3 regions of the Mangrovibacterium diazotrophicum genome follow, and region 2 is predicted to be linked to each of the others. Evidence: riboswitches for the same ligand, from Rfam matches in the RefSeq annotation. Region 2 holds a riboswitch; each other region holds the start of a gene.
The links. Region 2 has a riboswitch for cobalamin ahead of BC643_RS13165 (Dph6-related ATP pyrophosphatase). Riboswitches for the same ligand answer to the same signal wherever they lie in the genome.
Positions count from the first base shown of each region.

Region 1: it holds a riboswitch for cobalamin, as region 2 does, so the genes downstream of both, BC643_RS03540 (sirohydrochlorin chelatase) here and BC643_RS13165 (Dph6-related ATP pyrophosphatase) in region 2, are expected to answer to the same signal.
Region 3: it holds a riboswitch for cobalamin, as region 2 does, so the genes downstream of both, BC643_RS11225 (hypothetical protein) here and BC643_RS13165 (Dph6-related ATP pyrophosphatase) in region 2, are expected to answer to the same signal.

Region 1 is NZ_RAPN01000001.1:896,212-900,759, forward strand. Features, by position in the region: gene BC643_RS03530 (glycosyl hydrolase 2 galactose-binding domain-containing protein) at 1-1,407, shown strand, start outside; gene BC643_RS23720 (sigma factor-like helix-turn-helix DNA-binding protein) at 1,711-1,917, opposite strand; cobalamin riboswitch at 2,028-2,243, shown strand; gene BC643_RS03540 (sirohydrochlorin chelatase) at 2,381-2,749, shown strand; gene BC643_RS03545 (energy-coupling factor ABC transporter permease) at 2,749-3,501, shown strand; gene BC643_RS03550 (energy-coupling factor ABC transporter substrate-binding protein) at 3,470-3,745, shown strand; gene BC643_RS03555 (energy-coupling factor transporter transmembrane component T family protein) at 3,745-4,515, shown strand; gene BC643_RS03560 (energy-coupling factor ABC transporter ATP-binding protein) at 4,505-4,548, shown strand, end outside.
Region 2 is NZ_RAPN01000001.1:3,349,003-3,353,550, reverse strand. Features, by position in the region: gene BC643_RS13175 (cob(I)yrinic acid a,c-diamide adenosyltransferase) at 1-355, opposite strand, end outside; gene BC643_RS13170 (ABC transporter substrate-binding protein) at 505-1,323, opposite strand; gene BC643_RS13165 (Dph6-related ATP pyrophosphatase) at 1,323-1,970, opposite strand; cobalamin riboswitch at 2,051-2,262, opposite strand; gene BC643_RS23400 (hypothetical protein) at 2,667-2,807, shown strand; gene BC643_RS13160 (hypothetical protein) at 2,914-3,402, opposite strand; gene BC643_RS13155 (DUF3667 domain-containing protein) at 3,513-4,238, opposite strand; gene BC643_RS13150 (DsrE family protein) at 4,306-4,548, opposite strand, start outside.
Region 3 is NZ_RAPN01000001.1:2,840,233-2,844,780, reverse strand. Features, by position in the region: gene BC643_RS11235 (FAD-binding oxidoreductase) at 1-632, shown strand, start outside; gene BC643_RS11230 (OsmC family protein) at 726-1,235, shown strand; cobalamin riboswitch at 1,298-1,517, shown strand; gene BC643_RS11225 (hypothetical protein) at 1,621-2,241, shown strand; gene BC643_RS11220 (MotA/TolQ/ExbB proton channel family protein) at 2,242-2,838, shown strand; gene BC643_RS11215 (DUF2149 domain-containing protein) at 2,841-3,182, shown strand; gene BC643_RS11210 (cobaltochelatase subunit CobN) at 3,148-4,548, shown strand, end outside.

The sequences.
Region 1 (4,548 bases), 2.5 Mb from region 2:
TACCGCAGCAGAGAATATGATATTGCTGTGGCCTATCACGCCGATATGAATTTTACGTTGATTCGCAACTGGGTAGGGCAAATCGGTGATGATGAATTGTACGAAGCATGTGACAAATATGGCGTCATGATTTGGCAGGATTTTTGGCTGGCCAACCCTTGGGACGGACCGGATCCGGATAACGATGGCATGTTTATGGAAAATGCCACAGATATGGTGAAACGAATTCGAAACCACCCTTCCATCGCCATTTATTGTGGCCGGAATGAAGGTAATCCGCCCATGTCACTGGACACTGCCTTAAACAACCTGGTTTCTAACCAACATCCGGGGCTACATTACATTTCACATTCGTCGCGTGGAGTTGTAAGTGGCGAGGGTCCCTACCGCGCCCTTCCTGTAAAAACATATTATACCATTAACGGGCTGGATAAATTCCATAGCGAAAGAGGAATGCCCAACGTGATGACTTATGAAAGCTTAAAGCAAACGTTACCGGATTCCGCTCTGTGGCCGCAAAACAGGTTGTGGGGCGTTCACGACTATTGTTTGGAAGGAGCACAAGGAGCAGCTTCGTTTAACCAGATAATTGAGAAAGCGTTTGGAAAAGCAAACGACGCACAAGAATTTACGGAACTCGCCCAGTGGATCAACTATGAAGGCTACCGGGGTATGTTTGAAGCAAGGAGCCAATACCGGAAAGGCCTGCTATTGTGGATGAGCCACTCGGCCTGGCCTTCGATGGTATGGCAAACCTACGATTACTACTTCGAGCCAACCGCAGCCTACTTTGGCGTTAAAAAGGCTTGTGAACCGATACATATTCAATGGAATCCGGTTACAGACGAAATTGAGGTCGTAAATAATTATGGACGGGATAGAACCGGGCTTGCCGTTAAAGCTGAACTCATCAATATGGATGGGGCTATTGTTTGGGAATCTGACTCCACAATCGATAGCGATGAAGACTCAACCGAAAAATGCTTTAAACTGGAATTTCCAGCAAACTTGTCTGAAGTTCATTTTATAAAACTCACATTAACTGACGGCGACAAGGTAATTTCGGATAATTTTTACTGGCGTAGTTTGGAAGAAGGAAATTACCAGGCGCTAAATAACTTGCCTAAAGTGAATTTAGAAAACAGTACTACCGTATCGAAATCGAACGAAGCCTGGTCGCTTACAACCATCTTGAAAAACACATCAGATACGCCGGCGCTCATGGTTCGGTTAAACGTGGTTGGTACAAAATCCGGAGAACGGATCCTTCCGACATTCTATAGTGATAATTATGTCTCGCTAATGCCTGGAGAAGAAAAAGAGATTACAGTGAATTTGAAAAATGAAGACACCAACGGAGAGGAACCGAAGGTTGAAATTACAGGATTTAATATTGCTCAAAAATAGATCTTAATAAATTACGGATGTAATAACATCCATCGGATCGGATTCGAATCGAACCATCCTAGCTTACAAAAAATGCCTATAAGTCATTGGACTATAGGCATTTTTTTTGTGCTTACAGATGGTTGATCATGACAGTCTCTCTATGTGCATAAAACGGTAAAACTAAACCATCTCAAAATACCGAAATGAGACACCTATGAGACTAACTTCCCCTACCTGCTATTCTTTGAAAAAAAGTAACTAATATGGGTAAACAACCTTATCGTTTTCTCAGACTTTATCATTAATTCGTTCCAGGAAAACCTAAGAATCAAAAAGAGGTAGAACACGAGCAAACTTATAGCGAACAATCTTCCCTCGCAGCTTCCTTATAGCAATTGCCATTTGATTTTTCCCCGTTTTAACAGATATTCCCAACCGATCAGCACATTCGCTGTATTTCAATCCTTCAAACCAACATAGAATGTAAACCGTCCGACACCTTAATTTTTTTGAATAAAGACCAGTCAACTGATTGTTTCGTTTAATTGTCAGTTAAATAGCAGCTATTGCAGATATCCGCATCTTATTATAAACAATAAAATAATTGCATTAATACACTTTTTCAAGCCCTTTTTTATATAGATTTGCCTCCAGTTGGTGGATTCCTCCAGTCACAGGAGGAGCCTTAATATGGGAATCCGGTGCTTCTTTTATAGAAAATTCCGGAGCTGTACCCGCAGCTGTAAGTCCATTAAATGTTTTTCGGGAATACTCTTGCCACTGTTCGGATTTGCCGAATGGGAAGGCCTCGAAAACGGACGAGCCAGAAGACCTGCCACAATTAATATTACAATGCTTTCGGGAATAAAAGCAAATGGACAACCAGGTTTGGAATTCATTTACTTACTTTTTTGTATAAGCTGAGAAGTACATTTCTAGCTATTTCCCAAGCATTGCTTTTGACTAGTTTTTAAAATTTAAATAGTAAAAAATGCAAAAGCAAGCTGTTGTTATTCTTGGTCATGGTAGTAAATCCATTCAGGCGGTTGAAGATTTCAACTTCATTGTTGCCTTGTTGAAAGAAAAAATGGATGGTCAGAACGTATTTGGCGCTCATATGGAGTTGGCTTCTCCATCTTTGGAAGAAGTTGTTGCCGAAATCGCTAAATCCGATGTCGTCCGGGTGGTGGTTATCCCCTACTTCCTGTTCAATGGCAATCACATCAAAGAAGACATTCCTGAAATTCTGGCTCAGCTGAAAGTGAAACACCCGCAATTAGATTTTCACTTTGGCAAGCCCATCGGCCGAGAACCTTTGATGGCCGAAATCATGTACCGAAAAGTACAGGAGATCGCCTGATGACTAAGAAAAGAGTCGCGTATCTCGGGCTTGGTATCTTCCTTCCGGGAGTGGCCAACAGCATGCATATTGCCGAAGGTTTTCTGCCTGCCTCATGGTGCATTGTCTGGTGGGCCGTTTACCTGGCGGTTCTCATCGCCGGCTTTTCCAGGCTCAAGCAAACAATTAGCGAGCATCCCAACGCCAAATTGCTTTTTGCAGCAGTTGCAGCCTATGTATTTATTCTGAGCTCGCTGAAGTTACCCTCGGTCGCCGGAAGCAGTTCACACTTAACCGGCATTGCGCTTGGTGCCTTGTTGTTTGGAGCGTCATGCATGTCGGTCGTTGGCCTAATCGTGTTGCTGTTTCAAGCATTGTTGCTCGCTCACGGCGGATTGACTACGCTTGGAGCAAATGGTTTTTCAATGGCCGTTTGCGGTGCTTTTTCGGCGGTGTGGGTTTTCCGCTTGCTGAAGGGAGTAAAAACTCCGCAATGGCTCGCTGTTGGTGGAGCATCATTTGTATCAAACCTGGTTATTTACAGCTGCACATCGGCGCAACTGGCCGTCGCATTTGCAGATTCAACGGCAGCATTTAATAGCAATCTGATCAAGTTTCTATCCATTTTTGCGGTAACCCAGTTGCCTTTGTCCATCATCGAATCGGTCTTTACCGTACTGGCCTTTCAATACATACAGCGAACCAATAAAGCAGAAATTCAAGAACTCAATCCGAATCTTTATGAAACGAAAAACAGTCATCTACCTGCTTAGCGGTTGTCTGCTGGTTTTGCTAATCCAATTTTTAGCAACCGATCTGTTTCCCAATTTTTCGGGAAGCGACGATCAGTCGGTTGAACTGATTCAGCAAATAGCCCCCCAGTATCAGCCATGGGCCAAGCATTTAATCGAGTTTAACCAGCCTTGGGCCGAGCCGGTGTTATTTGCTCTTCAGGCTATCATCGGGCTCAGTGTTATCGCTTATTTCGTTTGGAAGCAAAGCAAAAAGAAAGCTTAATGTGGATTACTGAGATCTATAAACACGATCACCGCTTGCAACAGCTGTCGCCTGCCGTTCGGGCTCTTTATTGGGCTCCGGCTATGGTTTTGGCCCTGGTGTCCGGTTCGGTCTATTTCGACTGGGCCATGTTTGCGCTGATCAATATTGGCTTATTGGGAATTACCCGGATTAGCTTGTCAAACTTGACTCGACTATACCGCATTCCGGTTGCCTTTATTCTGCCAGGATGTTTCGTGATTGCACTCGAAATTCCGGCTCAGCAAGCCTTCTTCACCGTCGGGCAATTGCCAATTGGCTTTTCATCAGGCGGATTACAACTGGCAAGCTTGCTGCTCAGTCGAAGTTTAGCGCTCATCAGCATTCTGTATTTCATCTTGCTGACGAACACGATTTCAGAATTGGCAGAACTAATGAGAAAGTGCCGGATTCCGGCCTTGTTCATCGATTTATTCGTGATCACATTCAAGTTTATAGAGAATCTTCGCCAGACGAGTTTCGAAATGTATCGGGCTCAAAAATGCCGTTTGGGCTACTCCGGAAACGGGAAACGGATTCCGCTTTTTGCCAGCTTAATGGCTGCTGTATTTCAGAAATCCATGCAGAATGCCAAACAGCTGGAAACGGCCTTGCAAGCGCGCTGTGCCGGAGAAAATTATTGCTTTCTACAGGAAGAACGGCAATTTGCGTTCTCTCAGTTATTCCTTCCGGTGGGACTGGCCTCCTTGGCTGGCGCCTTCCTTTTAATTTGCTGCAACTATGGCTGGTAACTTGATTGAACTAAAAGCAGCAAGCTATAGCTA
Region 2 (4,548 bases):
CTTCCAGAAAACCGTCGCGAACAGTGATCAGAATTTCGTCCATGATCATCAAATCAGGCTTTGCCGTTTGCAGGTAGCCCGACAAAAACACCAAAGCTTCGGCCACCTGTTTTTGCAACATTTCGGGCGTCACTTCCTTGTTGAAATGCGGGTGGCCATCGGTAAATCCGAAAATGGTTGCACCCAAGGCTTTCAGGCTGTCAATCTCGTGATAGCCGTACAATTCAGGGCGTTTCATAAAGTGGCAATAGGTCACTTTAAACCCCTGCCCCAACGCCCGAGCACCCAAACCAACCGAGCAGGTCGTTTTCCCCTTCCCAGTTCCGGTGTATATGTGAACAAGTCCTTTTTTCATTCTTAATTTATTTAGTGTTGAGTCGTGAGACACGAGTAATAAGACTTCTTTTCTCATTTAAACACAGAGTATCCAATGCGTTGAAGTGAAACGACCACTGAAACTGCGACTTTCTCACTCACGACTCAATACTCGTGTCTCACGACTTTTTAATTATAAATCAGTCCAATCATTTGCTCCAGCGCATCAACGAAATCGAGCGGCGTGGGGCTGCATGTTTTTTCAGAATCGAGTACAAAAATTTTCTTGTTTTTCACCGCATTGAGGCTCTTGTAGCTCTCCCACTTGTCCTTCTCATCGGCGCTGAGTGAGCCCATCAGAATGACAAAAATGACATCAGGATTGCGTACCAACACACCTTCGCGGGTGATGCTTCCTATTTCCAGGTCACCGGCAATGTTCTCGCAAGCCGAGAAGTCGATAAAGTCCTGCATAAAGGTATTTGGAACCACCGTAAACAGCGGATTGGCACCAATCTGCATAAACACCCGTGGCTTGTGATCAGTCTTTGGAACTGTAGCCATCACCTTTGCCAAGCGTGCCCGCGACTCTTTCACCAACTTTTCAGCCAGTTCTTTTCGGCCTATCTTTTCACCCAAACGAAGTAAATATTGACACATCTCCTCGTACGATTTCGGATAAGGGAAATACATGGTTTCTACGCCAAGTTTCTCAAAAGTCCGTGTCGTTTCGGGGCTGGTCAGCGAACTGGTCAATACCAAGTCCGGCTTAAGCATCATGGCTTTCTCCAGGTTCACTTTTACGGCCGAGGCCACCACTTCAGCATCATCCGGATCCTGCAAGGTGCAGAAACTGGTACAGCCTACCAACAGATCTTCGGCGCCCAACATGTACAGACTTTTGGTCAGCGAGGGAGCCAGCGAGATAATGCGCTTAGGCGTCTGCGCCTGCCCCGACAACACCAAAAGGGCAAATAACAGGGATAAATAAAATTTCAATTTCTTCATTAATTCAAGGGTAAATACCAGTGGTTTTTATCGAAATAAGACTGTCCGTGTTTTACGGATACACGATGCCGAAAGATTGGACCGTCGATCACAAAGCTGTGAAACTCGCCATTCTCGGCACAAATGTCCACGCCCTCCATCGCCTCCAGCTCAGCAATCATCTGCGCGTCGAAAATTCGGCCCAGATATGATTGCGGCAGCGGTTCATTCCGCACAGCAACCACCAGCGGCTGATAGCCTTCCAATAACAGTTCGCGTGCCAAACCATTGGTCGTGTTACCCCAAATCGGGAAAATGGCTGCGATACCCATTTCGCTGCAAACACGTTCAATCCAGGTTCGATGCTCCATCAGGTAGATGTCCCCAAAAACAACACCTTCCAGACGCTCAGCTTTCAGTTCGGCAATGGCTGCTTTGAAATCTTTTTCGTACTCGCCGTTGCGCGTTTCGGGTTGGATGAGACGCAAACCCAAAGCATCGGCCTGCCGCTGGATGAGTTCTTTTTTCAGCCCGTGTGAACGGGATAACTGCGAATCGCGGTCGCACATGTTCAGCAAGCCCATCACCCGGTGGCTTCCTGATTTGAGCGTACGATGCAAAGCCAACATACAGTCCTTGCCGCCGCTCCATGAAACAAATACATTCATTTCGCTTGAATCGATTATGATCCGGGGATAGATAGAGATGGAATGTGTATTCCAACGATCTTGTTCCCCGAAGATCCGGTTAATACTTGTTGTTTGCGGCAGGTCTTCTGGCTCACCTCCTTTCTGCGGCCTTCCCATCCCGATTGCAATCGGAACAGTGGCGATGGTACAGAAAGTATTACGAGGTTTACAGCAGCGGGGACTGCTCCGGATTCGCACCGGATTCCCTTATTAAGGCAGCTGCTTCTTGCTAAATGAAAGCAGCAAAGCCACCGAAAACTGGCTCAAAAGTAGGAAAATTAGTGGAAGAATGTCGAAAGTGCCGTTCAATTAAGTGATCAGTTACAGTAAACAGTGTTCAATCTGACGTGGACAGTTTTCGGTCAACAATTGACGGCTTTGAACCCTATTCCAAGATTTCAAAAAATTCCGAAATGAATTCAGAATGACATCTCAAACTTTCCGGATATTCCTCCGTTGCGCAAAATGATTATCGATTTTGAGATCGTTTTATCAAACTGAGAAACAGAAGCGATGATGCCAAAACAAACATCTACTGATTATGTGCGACTTACGCATGATGCTACTTTTCGGCACACAAATTGGTTTTAAAAGGACAGTTGCAACATAGCATGAGATCTTCGAACGAGAAGAGAAAAGGAAACAAGATTGAATAAAGTTTAGAAAGATTAAGCCATGATCAGAAAACATGTCAGCAACATATTTATCGCTTTAGCCATGTTACTTGCTGTAATTGCCGGCGGAGTTTATTTTATGCTCTATGCCATTTTTTCGAGCCCTTACAGCAGGGTACAGGCAAAGCCCATTGAAGTTTGAATTCTGAAAAGAACAAAGATATCCCTTACCTCGAATAATTGCGTTAAACAAGTCGAAAGCCGCTCCTGCCACTCAGGACGGCTTTTCTTTTTTTTACCGTTTGTGCTTATTCGAATTCCAGCTCGCCGCTTTTTACTTTTTCACGTTGGCGGAATCCGAGGTTGTCGAGGAAAACGATGATGTTTTGAGATTCGGCTTCCTGCACGTCGTAATTTTGGTCGGCGTAGCGGGTAACTACCTGGTAAGCCGAATATTTTTTCTGCAGTTCCACAAACCGTCGAATCTTATCCCAATTCACATGATTTTTGAAACGTCCCAGCTTGAAGTAAGGGTAGCCGGGCGTAAAGAAATAGCAGGATAGGTGCCCGTCGGGCTCTTCAATAAGGTTTAAACGCAGCTTTTTATCACCACTGAAGGTTTGCCAGCGATGTAAAAACACGAGCGTACCGGAAGCATTGCACTTTGACTCAATTTCGAGGTAAAACACCAAAGGTTCCATGTCGGGATCATCCGGTACATCTACCGAAACGCCGATCCATCCTTTGAAATACTTGTCGATAAACTCCTGGTTGTATAAATCTGCACTAAAACTCATGGCTGTTCTCATTTATTTTCTCTATCCAACGAACGACTAAAATTATCCAATTAAAGCGAAACGATACTAGCATTTTAACAAATGATCGCTGAAAGGGTTGAACATTCGCTTCAAATCGCGAAAACGACCAGCACAAAAATGAGTGTGAACAGAAGAATTCCCAAACAATATGATGCCAGGGCCAGAAAAATGACCTTCCACTTTTTCATTTGCCAAAACAACTGCACAAAAACCCAGCAATACAAACCGATCGATATTAAACTTGAAATCGCGGTCTTGCCGGGGTAATCCCCCTCAAAAATATATAACAAGGGGAACATTGCCAGACTAACCACCAGTCGTTGTGCTGAAACAAAGGTGATAATCACCAAATTCTCGGCAAAACTGTAGCCCCGGCTTCGAATCAAAACAAAGGTGCAGACCGCCAAAAAGGGGATCGATAACAAGATAAAAAGCGAATATTGATCCTCGAAAAAATTGTAAATCAACAGCGTTCCATGGGCAATTTCATCCTGATTGGCACTTAAATCGGTAAACAAATGCATGCCGAAATAATGATGAACAAAAGCATAAATGGTAGCCAGGATCACCACCAGCGAAACAGGCTTAAAATGATGTACGCGCTTTCCCTCGATAAACTCCCGGATGGAATGGCCCGGGCGGGTAAACAGCTCTTTGATCGTATAAAGCATACCCGAATCGAAATTCAACAGGCCTTGCTGCAAATCGTAACCAATAAAGCGCAGGTTTATTTTCTGAACACCGGCTTCCTGCCCGCATTGGTTGCAGAAGTTTCCTTCAAATTGATTGTCGCAGTTTTTACAGGTTTGCTGCATGCGCTTCACTTGTTTTGAAAATGGGCGGTTTCAATCAAAGATACACGAAATCTGCGTTTTACACGTGCTAGAGGTTGATGACTTTTTCGGCTACTTTCTGAAGTTCAATAATGTCCATCATGGTCCCTTCAATACCGGTTTCCCTTTTTTCCAACAGGTCGTAGTATTTCAGGCAGGTTTTACAGGCCAGCAAACGGACACCTTTTTTCTCCAGAACTTTCAGCTGTTCAATCACCGGCGATCCACTGCAAATGAGCTGCACGCCGCCATTGTAAAAAGCAATTACGCGGGGCATTTCGCTTTCTTCGGC
Region 3 (4,548 bases), 510 kb from region 2:
AAGCACCCCCGCTGCCGTTCCTGCCGGAGTCGGTTCATGGAACGGAGGTCGTAATAATGGCGACCTGCTATTTTGGCGACAGTGCTCACGGAGAGAAACTGGCTGCCCCGATCCGTGATTTTGGCACTCCGGTCGGTGAACATCTGGGAATGGTTCCCTACATCGGCTGGCAGCAGGCGTTTGATCCACTGCTAACCCCTGGTTTCCGGAACTATTGGAAGTCGCATAATTTCACACACCTGCAAGATGGTTTGTTTGATGCCATGATTGAATACACGGGCAAACTACCATCGCCGCACTGCGAGATCTTTATCGGGGTCGTCGGAGGTAAAATGAACGAAGTTCCTGCTGATGCCACGGCCTACAGTGCCCGCGACATGAAGTTTGTTATGAATGTTCACGGCCGGTGGGAAACCCAAAGCGAAGATGAAAAGTGTGTCTCCTGGTCCCGCAATTTCTTCAAAGCATCAGCTCCGTTTGCGTCGGGAGGGGCTTACGTGAACTTTATGACCGAAGAAGAAAACGACCGGATTAAAGCAGCTTACGGTGTCAACTACGAGCGATTGGCAAAGCTTAAAGCAAAATACGACCCGCACAACACGTTTCATATGAATCAAAATATTAAACCATAGGCGTTTTGTATTGATGAGGATGTGAGTGAGATTGGCCGGAGCCTTTTATAGGTTCCGGTTTCATTTTAGTCAAACTGAAACAACTAAACCATTATGGATGCAGAAGAATTGAGAAGGCTGCAGTCGCCTTTGAAAACAAAATACAAAGAAGAGCCAGATACCGCGATGGTTACCTTGAAAGCGCAGGCTCGATTGGCCGATGGCATTAGTTGCCGTGTGGAGACGGGGAAAGCGTTGGTAACCGCCGGATTGCACCCGGCAACGGGAGGGAATGGAATGGCTGTTTGTTCGGGCGATATGTTGCTCGAGGCTTTGGCTGCCTGTGCCGGAGTAACGCTGAATGCCGTGGCGACAGCCATTGGTGTAGAGCTGAAGGATGCGGTTGTGCGGGCAGAAGGCGATCTCGATTTCCGGGGAACGCTTGGTGTTTCGAAAGAGGCTCCGGTTGGTTTTTCCGGTATCCGGTTGTTTTTCGACTTGGATACAACTGCCGATCCGGAGAAAGTATCGAAGCTGGTTGAGCTGACAGAGCGCTACTGTGTCGTCCTGCAAAGCTTGAAAAATTCACCTGCAATGACCGTCAGTTCCTCGGTTTCAAAATAGGCGGGTTATCTTAAATTTTCCCACGAATTCAATTTTGTTTCTCCATTAGAATCCAGAATTTCTATTTTTGTGCCGTTATGGTTCCCGAATCTTTCACGAGTTTCGGATGAAAAGGGAATCCGGTGCCCGGTGATGAAAAATCCCGGAATTCCGGAGCTGTACCCGCAGCTGTAAGTTCCATTTGTGTTCAAAAAAAAGATGCCACTGTTTCAACTCCAATGAAACGGGAAGGCTTTTTTGAACGGAACAAGCCAGAAGACCTGCCATAAACGACGACAGTATTCCACGCTTTCGGGAGTTAGAGCAGCTGTAACAGAAACCAATTTTATACTTTCTGATAGACGGAATATTGTTGTTTGTGTGATTTGAAACGAACAAACAGGACATGATCAACAATTTGAATTTGGGCATCGATGCTCTAACCGTCATTGGTATTGTTGCTGGTTGCAGCAATTTGAATACGCTTGTGATAAAACGAGGCACGGCACTTTGGTCCGCATTTGGCTGGACGCTCTTGAGCTTGTTTTTCCTCGGTGCAACTATCTTGTTTCAAGAAGGAATTCCGGCATTTGTGGTTTCGGCTCCTTTTTTGGTGCTGGCAATTTTGACGGCTTGGCAACTGGGACGAGCTTCGGCCTACGCGACGCTTGGAAGTACGATTTACTACGCCGTTTTTCTGGGTACTTACCTGGTGAAAATGGGAATGGAGCGGGAGGTCCGGGCGTTGATGTGGCAGTTAATTGTGCTTGTGTTGACAGCGGCGCTGGCGCTTGTGCTGGTTCGGAATAAGAAGTTGCAATTGCTACGGGTTGCGCTCATTCTGCTTTTTATTTTGGCCGCTTTTCAATTCACGGAAACGCTGCAACTTTTCGCCGGAGCCGATCAGAAACCGGATCTGGAACCGATCTCCACAGCTTACGAAACCGTGAATGGTTGGATCCTTTCGGGCATTTTGCTGCTTGTCTTCCTCCTTGGTTATTTAAAAACACCTCAAAACAAATCATAGATGAAATTTCTGGAATCTCTTTTATACCAGGCGTCCACATTGCTGTTGGTGCCTGTAATGATCTGCATTGTGCTTTGCGGCCTGTGGCTCATTTTTCAGGCGGGGCAGAGCCTGCGCCTTTATCGTGTACGCCGTTCGAAGACATTCGAAGCCGGTGCCAGTTTCAACCAACAACTGGAGTTGATTTTTGCATCGAAGCCCGGCGTCGAGCTGGCCGAGATTGAAGTCGTGCAGTACCTGCGCCTGTGGGAAATGAAGCAGAATCATTCGTTGAAATTACTGCGGCTGGCCATCAAAGCCGGTCCGACGCTGGGGCTGATGGGAACCCTGATTCCGATGGGAACGGCATTGGCATCGCTGTCGCAGGGCGATATGATGGTCATGTCGGTGAACATGGTTACGGCCTTCACCACAACCATCATCGGTCTGGCTTGCGGATTGGTTGCCTATGTGCTGGTGATGATCCGGCAGAACTGGTACAACGCCGACCGCCTGCATTGCGAGGTTGTTGCCGAGAAAGCGCTGCTCAACCTGAAGGCGCATGGTCACTTTCAGGGGAAACAATCATCGGAAGTTAAACACAATCAATTCAACTAAGCATGCGCATATTAAACAGACAAACGCAGAGGGCGGAAGACGGGCTGGACGACGACCCAATGAGCGGTGTTGCCAACCTGTTCGATGCCAGTGTGGTCTTTATCGTCGCGCTCATTTTCGCTTTGTTCATGGCCTTCAATATGGTCGACATGTTCGACCCAAATTCGGAAGTGACGATTACCAAGAAAGGCGCCAATGGCGAGATGCAGATCATCACCAAGAAAGGAAAAGATGTGAAAATTGAGAAAGTCACCCCGCAGGAAGCCGAGGGAAAAGGGCTCCGCTTGGGAACGGCTTACCAACTCGAAAATGGAAAGGTTATTTATGTGCCTGAGAACGAATAAAACAAAATACACGATTTTACTGCTCGCTATGCTGTTGCAACTTGCTTTTAGCAGTCGCACTGTGGCCGAAGCAAAGCCGTTGCGGGTGTCGCTGCTGCTGTCCGACTCGTACACGCAGCTTGGAGAGCGGGCTGCGGAGGCGATTAAGGTTGCAACGAAGGATGGAAAGCCGATTGAAGTGCGGGTGTTTCCGTACTCCCGTTATTACCAGCAGGAAAAACAGTTTGTTGCTGAAAGTGATCTGATTTTTGCGGACGTACTTCATGCCGAGATCGTTAGCCAGGCGGTGAAAGAGCTTAAACAGGCAAGCCGGCATGGTGCGAAAATCTACGCTGTCGGTGCAGATAAACTCGCCGACAGCCCCGAGGGCGTGCAGCTAAACTACGATGCGCAGGTGCTGGATTTCTACAGCCAGTCGGGAAGGGAGAACCTGAAGCGCATGGTGCTCGAAAAGCTGCGAACCGACCTGGCCTACCCGGTGGCAAAGCAACAGGTGCTGCAAATTCCTGAATATGGTTTATACAACACGGAAGATGGTCAGTTTTACAGCACACTTGCTGACTACCAGGCTCATCGCCGGACGCAGGAAGCGGGCAACCCCTGGGTGGGGCTCAACATCTGGCGCAGCGATATCCTGTCGGAGCAGATGGAGTCGGTGAACAGCCACATTCAAAAGCTGGAAGAGGCCGGTTTCAATGTATTGCCGTATTTCGGTCAGGTTCCGTTGGACGAGTTGAAAACCTACTTTTTCCGCCAGGATGGAAAGCCATTGCTTTCAGTAGTTGCCGGCATGTCGTCGTGGTTGGGCGTGAACCCCGATTTGCAGCGCGAGACATTCAAAGAGCTGAATGTTCCGGTCATCAACCTGGTGCAGGTAAATGATACGCTGGAAGCCTGGGAAGACAGTGAAACCGGTATCGCCCTGTATAAACGGACGAACGCGCTCAGCATTCCGGAGCAATCGGGGATGATTCAGCCCATCGTGACTTCGGTGAAGGATTTTGACCCGGCCACCGGGGCACAGGAAAAAGTGCCGGCCCAACGGCAGTTGAAACGCTTCGTGGATCGGGTGAAGGCCTTTCACCTGCTTCAAACCAAACCCAACAGCAAAAAACGGGTCGCGCTGATTTACTACAGTCACCCGCCGGGCAAGGAATCGCTGGGAGCGAGCTACCTGAACGTGATGCCGCAAAGTTTGCACAACATGCTGAACCGGATGCAGACCGAAGGTTACGATTTGGGCGGAATGGATATTCGCGAAGACAATATTTACAAGCAGGTGATGGAACACGGGCGCAATGTGGGCGACTGGGCGCCTGCCGAAACGGCCAAGCTGGCCCAATCGGGCAAAGCCGTGTTGGTGCCC